DNA from 2 places in the Paenibacillus sp. B-A-8 genome. Region 1 is predicted to be linked to the other one. Evidence: riboswitches for the same ligand, from Rfam matches in the RefSeq annotation. Region 1 holds a riboswitch; the other holds the start of a gene.
What was found. A riboswitch is a leader RNA that binds a small molecule or an ion and turns the genes downstream of it on or off. The one in region 1 is predicted to bind cyclic di-GMP.

Region 1 (4,907 bases):
ACTCCACCGACAGGTGAAGCTGCTCCAGAGAACATAAATAAAGAGCAACCTGAAGCCCCAGCTACTAACCCGGTCGATCCGGAAGTTGGTGAAGAGCCAACGATTCCACAAGATATACCACAGCAAAAGGTTCCTCAGGAGACGCCAAAGGCGGAAGCTACAACCTCTTCCCCGCCGGCAGCAACACCAGCTCCTTCGGCCCCTCAACAAGACAAAGGTGGAGAATAATATGCGGATTAAAAAAATGATCAACAATACATTATCGAGCATCATGCTTGTGATCTTTATTCTGCTGGTGATAGCCGTAGTGTTATCCAAGGCCTCCGGCGGTGAACCTGCCTTCTTCGGATACCAGATCAAATCGGTACTCTCAGGTTCGATGGAGCCAGGGATTCAAACCGGATCGATTGTCGCTTTAAAACCCGGAGGAGATATGAATCGCTTCAAAAAAGGCGATGTTATCACCTTTAGAAATGAAGAAAACCTGCTCATTACTCACCGTGTTGTAGAAGCAACAATGAACAATGCTACTGGTGAAGCCATGTATCGCACGAAAGGCGATAACAATGATGCGCCTGATATGAACCCTACCAGTTCCACGAATGTTGTAGCTGAGTATGCAGGGGTCACCGTACCTTATGTAGGTTACGCTATGAATTTCGCAGTTTCCAAAGCTGGAAGTGTTGTGCTCATGATCGTACCAGGCTTGATGCTCCTGCTCTATGCCCTGTATTCATCATGGAAGGCTGTAGCTGCACTCGAAAAGAAAAATGCGGCTATACTGCCCACCTCTCCACCTCCAACTGAAATACAGTAATTCGTTGATTGTCCGCTTCCGCTTACGAACCGGAAGTTACAATATATAACTTTTATAAAAAAACCACAAAAACCGAGGAGGAATTTTAATTATGGGTATCAAAAAAACATTGGGTCTTGGCGTAGCATCTGCAGCACTGGGTTTATCATTGATTGGTGGAGGAACTTTCGCTTACTTTAGCGACACTGCACAAAGCACCGCTACATTCGCAGCAGGTACACTGGATTTGAACTCTGATCCTTCTGTTATCGTTGATTTGAAGGATCTGAAGCCAGGCGATACGATCAAAAGAGACTTCAAACTAAAAAATGACGGTACACTTGATATCGGTTCGATCCTCCTCAAAACAGCTACCTCTATTAATGATGTAGGTGGTAACAACGGCGCTAACGATTTGGCAAAATTCATCAAAGTTAAATTCCTGGTGAATAAAGATAAAAGCGGCATCTTACCTGGTAGTGAAGAGAAAGTAGTTTGGGAAACTACCCTGGCCGATTTGAAGACTCAGACACCGGATCTCGTAAAAAACACTGGACTTGATGCAATCTGGGGTACTAGCGAAGCATCTGGAATTAAGGCCGGCACAAATGATAGCTTCACCGTTCAATTCGAATTTGTTGATAACGGCCAAGAGCAAAACTACTTCCAAAAAGATTCATTAACTCTGACTTGGGATTTCGTAGGTAAGCAAACTGCTGGATCCGCTAAATAATCTAATAAGTCTTCCATTCGAAGAGCAGCAGATTCTTATTCCGGAAAGCGGATAAGTAGATGCTGCTTTTTTCTTTACAATAATCTTTGTCGAATTTATTGATATTTGCTATACTAATAACAAAAATTACGGAGGGGCGTCAGCATAGTGCCACAAAATATGGGCCAACGTATCCAGCATCTCCGCCTAGAAAAGGGATTGTCCCTATCTGAGCTTGCGGACAGAGCGGATGTTGCTAAGTCGTATCTTAGCAATGTGGAGAGAAACATCCAATCCAATCCTTCAATCCAATTTATCGAAAAGATCGCCGACGCGCTTCAGGTATCCATCCACGCTTTGCTCTATGGAGAACCTAATGATGCTGAGGAATCACCTTTAGATTCGGAATGGTTCCGATTGGTGCAGGAAGCTATGGCCTCAGGCATAAGCAAACGCGAATTCAAGGAGTTTCTGGACTACCAGAAATGGCGCCTGGATCAGAAGGATTAATCCTTCCATCTGATCTGATAAGATCCTCTTCTACTCATACTATCAAGCATAAGCGCCTTCGTTCTCCTATATGGACTGCGAAGGCGTTTTATATTCTACTAGAATATAAGGACAGTGTGTCATCTGAAACTTATAGCTTCTTATATAAAGAAAAAAAGCACAGCGAGTTATCGCTGTGCTCATTTGATATGTAATGCTCTGAATGTATTACTGCACGGCTTGCACAGTCTTCTCATGAAAGAAGCGACGAATTTCATCTGCCTTTATGCCAGCCTTCTTAGCTGCTAATAATAAATGGACCCACTCTACGTCTAGATCAATGACCTGCTGTTCTCTGTTGCTTCCCTGGTTGGACTTGTCCAAAAAATCTCCTCCTAAGATTTTACGTCCCCAGGCAATCCGGCTGTCATAGTATTTCTACCTTAGACCCGCGACTTTGTGCCCCTGCCTTTCGGCAAGTTTACCTTTTACTGGACCCTTTACGTGAAAGGATCTACTTTGAAATATATGAAAAACGCTAACTGCAATAACATTATACTATACTAAAGTGAAAAAGTGTGTCGATTTCTGATTAGTTTTTCCATTAAAAAACAAAAAATAGAAGTTCTTTTATAGAATTTCCTGTCCTATTATCGCGATACTCGTCTTATTCATAAAATTATATAAGCCAATATAATAATGTCCCATTCCCTATTTAGTTAAAATTAAGGATAATAGAATCATTTTAGTAGGCCTTTAGAATGGGTAATAAAAAAGAACAACTCTTTATTTAGTAGAATAAGCTAACCCATACCATTTTGCGAACGTATTAGACGAAAGAATGAATTGATTACATGTGTGGAAAGTAGCACAATAAGATGAGGAATGAAACCGCAATCATCACAGCTCCTACAAGCATTGACACAAAATGTCACGTATGGAGTTCATCCGTTGAGGAGGATGTATTCATGGCAGCCAAAGAGCCCTATAACGAATCCATTTGGAGTAAGTATTATGGACCCAATTTAGGCTACATTCAAGAAAGATACGAGCAATTTGTGAAAGACCCAACCACCGTAGAGAATAATTATCGCGAACTTTTTACAAATTCGGGTCCCCCACCATTAACACCGGATAGCGAACCGGCTCCACAGCCTCGCATTTCGGGAGACACCGAATGGCTTAGAAAAGCAGTAAGAGCTTCCAAGTTAATCGCTAATATTCGTATATATGGCCATATGGCCGCTGAAATTGATCCGCTTGAGCGGGACCACAATCCCATGGCTAAATATCTCGAACTTGAAACCTATGGGCTGACCCGTGAGGATCTGATCGCATTACCTGCCACACTCATTTGGGAGAATGCACCAAATGACGTGCATACCGGATGGGATGCTGTTCAGCGTATGCGTCAGGCATATACCAAAACTATCGCCTATGAATTCGGGCATGTGCATGAGGAAAAAGAATTGCAATGGCTGAATAGACAGGCAGAATCCACTAGCTCACCAGCACCTTTAAATAATTCAGAACGCAAAGAACTACTGAACCGCCTAATTCAAGTAGAGCAATTCGAAACCTTCCTCCACAAGACCTTTGTGGGTCAGAAACGTTTCAGCTTGGAAGGCAACGACGCTCTTGTGCCGATGCTCGATGAAATCGTACGCGCTGCTGCGCATGACGGTGCAGAGCATATTCTGATGGGTATGGCGCACCGCGGCCGTCTCAACGTTCTCGCACATATTTTAGGCAAACCTTATGATATTATATTTTCAGAGTTTCATCATTCTCCAAACAAGGAGCTCTTCCCTTCCGAAGGCTCTACAGGAATTAACTATGGCTGGACGGGTGATGTGAAATACCATCTCGGTGCAGACCGCGCTGTCCGTGAAGGAGAAACCGTACGCACAAGAATAACACTAGCGAACAATCCAAGTCACTTGGAATTCGTCAATCCTGTCGTGGAAGGTTTCACTCGTGCCGCTCAAGAGGATCGGAGCACTGCCGGGCTGCCTAAGATTGATACCAGTAAAGCTATAGCAGTGCTAATGCATGGCGATGCTGCTTTTCCGGGTGAAGGGATTGTTGCAGAAACACTTAATATCGGCAAACTTCAAGGTTATCAGAATGGTGGAACGATCCATATCATTGTTAATAACCGGATCGGCTTTACGACCGAAAGTGAAGACTCCCGTTCTACGCATTATGCCAGTGATATCGCCAAAGGGTATGAAATCCCGATTGTCCATGTCAACGCTGATGATCCGGAAGCCTGTGTAGCAGCTGTCCGTTTAGCTAGCGCATATCGCCACCAATTTAAAAAGGATTTCGTGATTGATCTCATCGGCTACCGCCGTCATGGTCATAACGAAATGGATGATCCTGATACTACACAGCCTATTGTTTACAGTAAGGTGCGTAAACATCCAACCGTCTACAAGGTTTATGCTGAGCGACTACAGCGTGAAAAGATTCTTACAGCTGACGATGTTAAAGAGATGAATGCTGCTGCAGAAAGCGTTTTGCAACGTGCGTATGATAGTATGAAGGAAGGCAATCACAAGAAAAAAGAACCAAAAGCCTTCATTCCTTTAGAAGCGGAACACGCTGCGCCAGGCTCAACAGCATTATCTATCTCCAGTCTGCAGGAGATCAATCGTGAACTGCTGACTGTGCCAGAAGGATTCCAAGTCTATCCGAAGCTGGAACGAATTCTGCAACGCCGTAAGGATGCACTGAATGAAGGTGAGAAGGTCGACTGGGCACTTGCTGAGTCTCTCGCCTTCGCTACCATTCTAAAAGATGGTACGCCAATTCGCCTGAGCGGCCAGGATGCTCAGCGCGGAACCTTCGCTCATCGACATCTAGTGCTGCACGACAGTAAGACTGGGGAATTGTTCTCTCCGCTTC
Region 2 (4,907 bases), 560 kb from region 1:
GCAGCTAACCCTTGTCGAACAAGGGTGATGATTCCACCAGAAACGGCTTTGTCTTTCTTTAATTCACCCCAACCAACAACGACTGACTTCGCATTAAGATCCGAAAGATAAGCATAGTCACTCGTTACCGTAACCAGTGTAGTTTTGGTTTCTGTAACCCCTTCGTTCTTCACTTCATATACCACTTCGTAGTCGCCTTTTTGCGTTACATTAACGGTATTTGCTTTCAGGGTGACATTAGCAGTAATATCGTTTCCTTGATAGTTAGTCGCTTTTACATAGCTCATCGGATCAAAAGCTTGATTAAGCTTTAACGTGATTTGATCTTCAACAGATAACGCTGGCTTGAAGGCTTTAACCTGTACCGGCTTCAGTGGGCTCAGCTTCTTATCATAACCAACGATCTTGTACGTATAATTGATGCTGCTATCTACATTCGTGTCCACGAACTGGTCAGTCCCAGTAAACCCTACTAACTTATCGTCTCTATACACCTCATAACCTAAGAAATCTTTCTTAAGATCCTTATCCATACTGAAGCTTAATGTGTTCGATTTAGAAGTAGTGTTAGGCGTGATATTAACCTTTATCGCAACATTCTTATCTGCTATTCCTGTTCCCTCATAATGAACCACCGAGTTATTTAAATACCATAGCTTTTTCGGTGCTAGATATTTAGCCAGCTTCTCTTTCGTTTCTGGATTCACAGTGAAGCCATGTCTGGCAAAATAGCTGCTTAAATCCAGTCCCAGCACTTCGGAGGAGAACTCTACTAAATACTGTTGCTTGGAATTGTCACCGTTAGGAAGGGATACCTTTCGCTCGCGGTACAGCTTTGTCAGTTCGGTCCAGTAACCCGGGTGCGCCAATTCCAACTGCCAGTAGGCACCGAGCTGTGCAAATAAGCCCTGCTGATTCATAACCACTTTATTTTCTTCGAGGACATATTTATAAATATCACTCTCAAAAGGAATACGAGTATCCATAGAATCCGCATAGACTGACATCAACATAGACACCATATTATTAGTTACTTCACCATATTCCCGTTCACCCATAGCCAAGCGATGCCCAATTTCATGATTCAATCCCCAACCTGGATAGACTTTGTTAAAATCACCCAACATCGTCGCTACGGTCCCAATTTGTATCCCAGTATGATCTCCCGCGGCATACATTGCACCATAAGGCTGCATCAATCGAATATTTTCACGAATTAGCTTGGCATCATGAATCTCGCTACTGCCATCCAAGCCATAGAAGTCAAAGATCGTCTTCATCCAAGTATCATAGCCGGTTACGGTATTCAGTGGATTGTTTTCTTGTGTAATAAACTTGTTATACGCTTCTGTAGCCGTTCCTGTAAAAATAACATGATCGCTGACCATTTCTACTACATCAATAAGTTTGCGATCTTGAACATTCGGATGTGCTGCCTTATCTTCATCTATTTTTTGTTTGTAGGTGGTTAGGAAGGCTTTGAATTGTTCTGGATCTGTGGTCTTTGTCATCATAGGGATCTTCGTAAGCCCCTCGAACCGGATCAAAGGTGCTTTTCCTTGTTGCTCAGCTGTATATGGATTGACGATATATACTGTACCGCCCTTAGTCACATCATGTGCATAATAACTATTCGTCGCGAACTCAGGAACGGTTATAGTGTTTTTACCAGGACGTAATTGCACGCTTCTAGCCCAAACATTCCAAGCCGCCTCTTGTTGCGAAAATACTATTGCAGGCAATTTATCAGTAGAAGCTGCATCTACATAAACATTGATTGTATCTCCAGGCATTGCAACGAGTCCCGTAGGTTGGTTGTTCGTACCGAAACCAATTCTCAGGTTTTGCTGTGCATGCTTTTTCATATCTCCACGCTGTTCAGCCTCAATAATGGTGCCTTCGGTTTGAACTTCACCATTTACTAGCTTCTTAGCCAAATCCAATGAGTCTTTAAGGATTGGATAGAGCGGATGTACTTTTGCCGCCTCTTCTAATTCATTGATTGCATTGGCGCTATTATAAGCAGGAACAACCGCACTCATCGTTCCATCTGTGAAAATACCATTCACAGCTTCGCTTACTTTATCCTCTGTATAAAATCTAAATTCAGCCGCAAAAGGTCTGTTAATATTGGCTTTTGTGAACTTGAATTTCAATCTTTTAAACTTCGTAGGCTCGAATTTAAACTCCAGAAAGTCGTTCGTACTAGTCGCGGTTCCGCTAGATACGAGCTGAAAGGTCTCTCCCTTACTCGTCTCTGATGCATAGATTTCAAAAGCTTCTGGGAACCCTTTGCGATTATCTCTAGCCAGGAAAGCCACTCTGTCTAATACTTTGGCCTGTGCTAATTCAAACACGACTTCATTCGTGAAGCTGTCGTCATTATTTTTGTTCGTTTCCCAATGTGTATTCGGCAGATCATCGAGCATGTATTCCGGTTTCGTACCTGGGTAGCTTCCACCATTCACCGTTACTTTTGATACGTTTGAGTTTGGCATTCTGTAAGCTTCGCTATAGGCATTTTCATATGCTGTGCCATACCCCTTTAACTTCGAAACCTTAGCTGCCGTTTCCTCTACTTGATGGTTTTCCAGAAGCACCTTTGCATTCTCTATATCTGCTTGAAACTGCGTGTACAGTGGATGTAACTGCACTTCTTGTTCTAAAGCCGTTAATTTCTCCACCGTATTAAATGCTGCGCTAACTTGACTCAAGGTATCATCTGTAAATAAATTTTTCATTTTAGCGGATACGGTATCTTCTTTGTAAAAAGAAAACTCTGCTGCACTCGCCCAATCCTGATTAGCTTTTTTGTAGACAAATTTAAGTCTCTTGAAAGCTGTAGGTGCAAACTCAATCTCCACAACATCTCCTGCTCCGCCTTTATATTCTCCAGAGGATATTAGTGTAAAATCGCCTGCATCCGTAGTTGAGCCATAAATATCAAATTCCTGAGCAAACCCCTTACCCTTTGCACCGGATTGTCTTGCAGCATATACGATTCTATTTAATTCCGTGGACTCATTAAAAACAAAGACAACCTCGTTCGTAAACGTTGAGCTATTCGGTTTGCCCGTTTCCCAATGCGTACTCATATCGCCATCAATAGCCTTAGCTATTGGTGAACCTGAGTAGTTGCCACCATTATTCGTGATGGATTTAATATTTGCAGGATTCATTTTAAAAACATCGTTATAAGCGCTAAGGATAGCCTTTCCATACAGATCAAACGGAATAACTGACGCACTGCTTAATAGCTCAGCTTTGCTTTGTACTACGCTGTTCACTACACTTACCTTGCTTACATCACTTGCTAAAGCATAACCTGCCTCGCTCGAAAAACTGGCTATCATGGCTGCCGATGTAGCGATTGCAATCATTTTTTTCATCTTTTCTACCCCCAGATGTAATATGAATCTCTTCAGTACCCAAAAATGGGCACAAAAAAAACTACCCCAAAAGAGTAGCTTGATTGCGTATAAAGTCCATAAAAATTAAGACTTAATTTTTATTAAACTTTAACAAGCATAAACGCCCCGACGCCCTTCTAAGGACGATACGCGTTTAAGCGAGAAATATAAGACATTAAGTATAGGTGTATAACTTATACTCACTTATATTTTAACAAAAAGCGTAATACACTCTTTGGCAGCTGGCTGACAATAGTTATAATAACCTTAGTCCCTATAGCTTTGCGTCCCTACATTTCCATAGGTTTGCCTATGAAGTTTCGAATACATTACAAAGAGTAACATAACGCTACATCTGATCGCATGATTAATTGGTATGAAATCCGAATAGGTAATTGCAATTAGTTTTTCTGTTCTGATAGATATTTTTTATTAACTATCCCAGACTATGAATGATACTTTAGAACTGCTTAGCGGCTTAATCTCCTAGCCCAAACAAACGCCGGAACCAATTCCACACATCACCCGTGATCGGAATTAACCCGAAACCATGCTCTCCAACAGCGATTACACCATATGCCCATTGTCCAATAGCTATCGCACCTCCAGCGATTCGCCCTATGGCTATCGCCCCAAACGCCGTATCGCCTATGGCTATCGCTCCCAATGCTTTTTCGGCTATCGCGATCGCTCCCACAGCCACTCCTGCAATCGCAATTGCTCCCGCGGCAAAGCCAAGCCAACTAAGTGCTATCGCTCCGAGCGCTAACCACATCCCCAGTGATATAGCACCTACGGATAGTACACCGACGCTTATTGCACCTATGGATATCAAGCCTATAGCTACATCTCCAATAGCAATTAAACCAACAGCCGTCTTCACTTGTGGCTTGCTTCCGTAACCATACCCCTGACCTGAGTATCGACCCAAATTGCTGCGAATACTTACCACCGGAAATGATGGAGACGGCCATTGATAATCAATTTCCCGTCCACCTAACCCTCTAGAATCCGCCCAGCGCGTGATGTACTTATGCCATTTCATATCCATCCCGTCCCCCTTCTCAATTACCTTAATTATACAACCCCGGGGTTTACCTGTACTCAGACTCTGACCTGAAATCCATCTCATCCTCTAGACGGAGATATGCTCCTTAGGATCACTGTTTGGGAATAGGATCAGGCTTTCCAAATAAATATCCCTGAAACAACTGATAACCACTCTGCTTGAGCCATTCAAAGTCCTCTCTAAACTCCACACCTTCTGCTAAAGGAACGGATTGGATTTCTAAAGCTTTTTCTAAAAATTGTTTAGCTATTTTCTGTTTGTTCAGATCGCTGGACACACCCTGAACATATTTCATATCCAGCTTCATGTAATGGGGTTTAAGCTCCAATAACATCTCGATCGTGCTGAAGCCCTCGCCAACATCATCTAGAGCGTATTCAAATCCCCGATCCTTGTAATATGTCAAAATAGCTTTCAAATGAGCGAGA

Region 2: it holds a riboswitch for cyclic di-GMP, as region 1 does, so the genes downstream of both, ACN6MV_RS30450 (NPCBM/NEW2 domain-containing protein) here and ACN6MV_RS01875 (anti-repressor SinI family protein) in region 1, are expected to answer to the same signal.

What each region holds. Positions count from the first base shown of each region.
Region 1 covers NZ_CP183882.1:413,869-418,775, reverse strand. Annotated here, with positions in the region: gene ACN6MV_RS01895 (hypothetical protein) at 1-228, shown strand, start outside; gene sipW (signal peptidase I SipW) at 230-817, shown strand; gene ACN6MV_RS01885 (TasA family protein) at 909-1,529, shown strand; gene ACN6MV_RS01880 (helix-turn-helix domain-containing protein) at 1,689-2,018, shown strand; gene ACN6MV_RS01875 (anti-repressor SinI family protein) at 2,226-2,381, opposite strand; cyclic di-GMP riboswitch class I at 2,409-2,493, opposite strand; gene ACN6MV_RS01870 (2-oxoglutarate dehydrogenase E1 component) at 2,966-4,907, shown strand, end outside.
Region 2 covers NZ_CP183882.1:6,753,053-6,757,959, forward strand. Annotated here, with positions in the region: gene ACN6MV_RS30450 (NPCBM/NEW2 domain-containing protein) at 1-3,389, opposite strand, end outside; cyclic di-GMP riboswitch class I at 3,645-3,731, opposite strand; gene ACN6MV_RS30455 (hypothetical protein) at 3,889-4,461, opposite strand; gene ACN6MV_RS30460 (EAL domain-containing protein) at 4,571-4,907, opposite strand, start outside.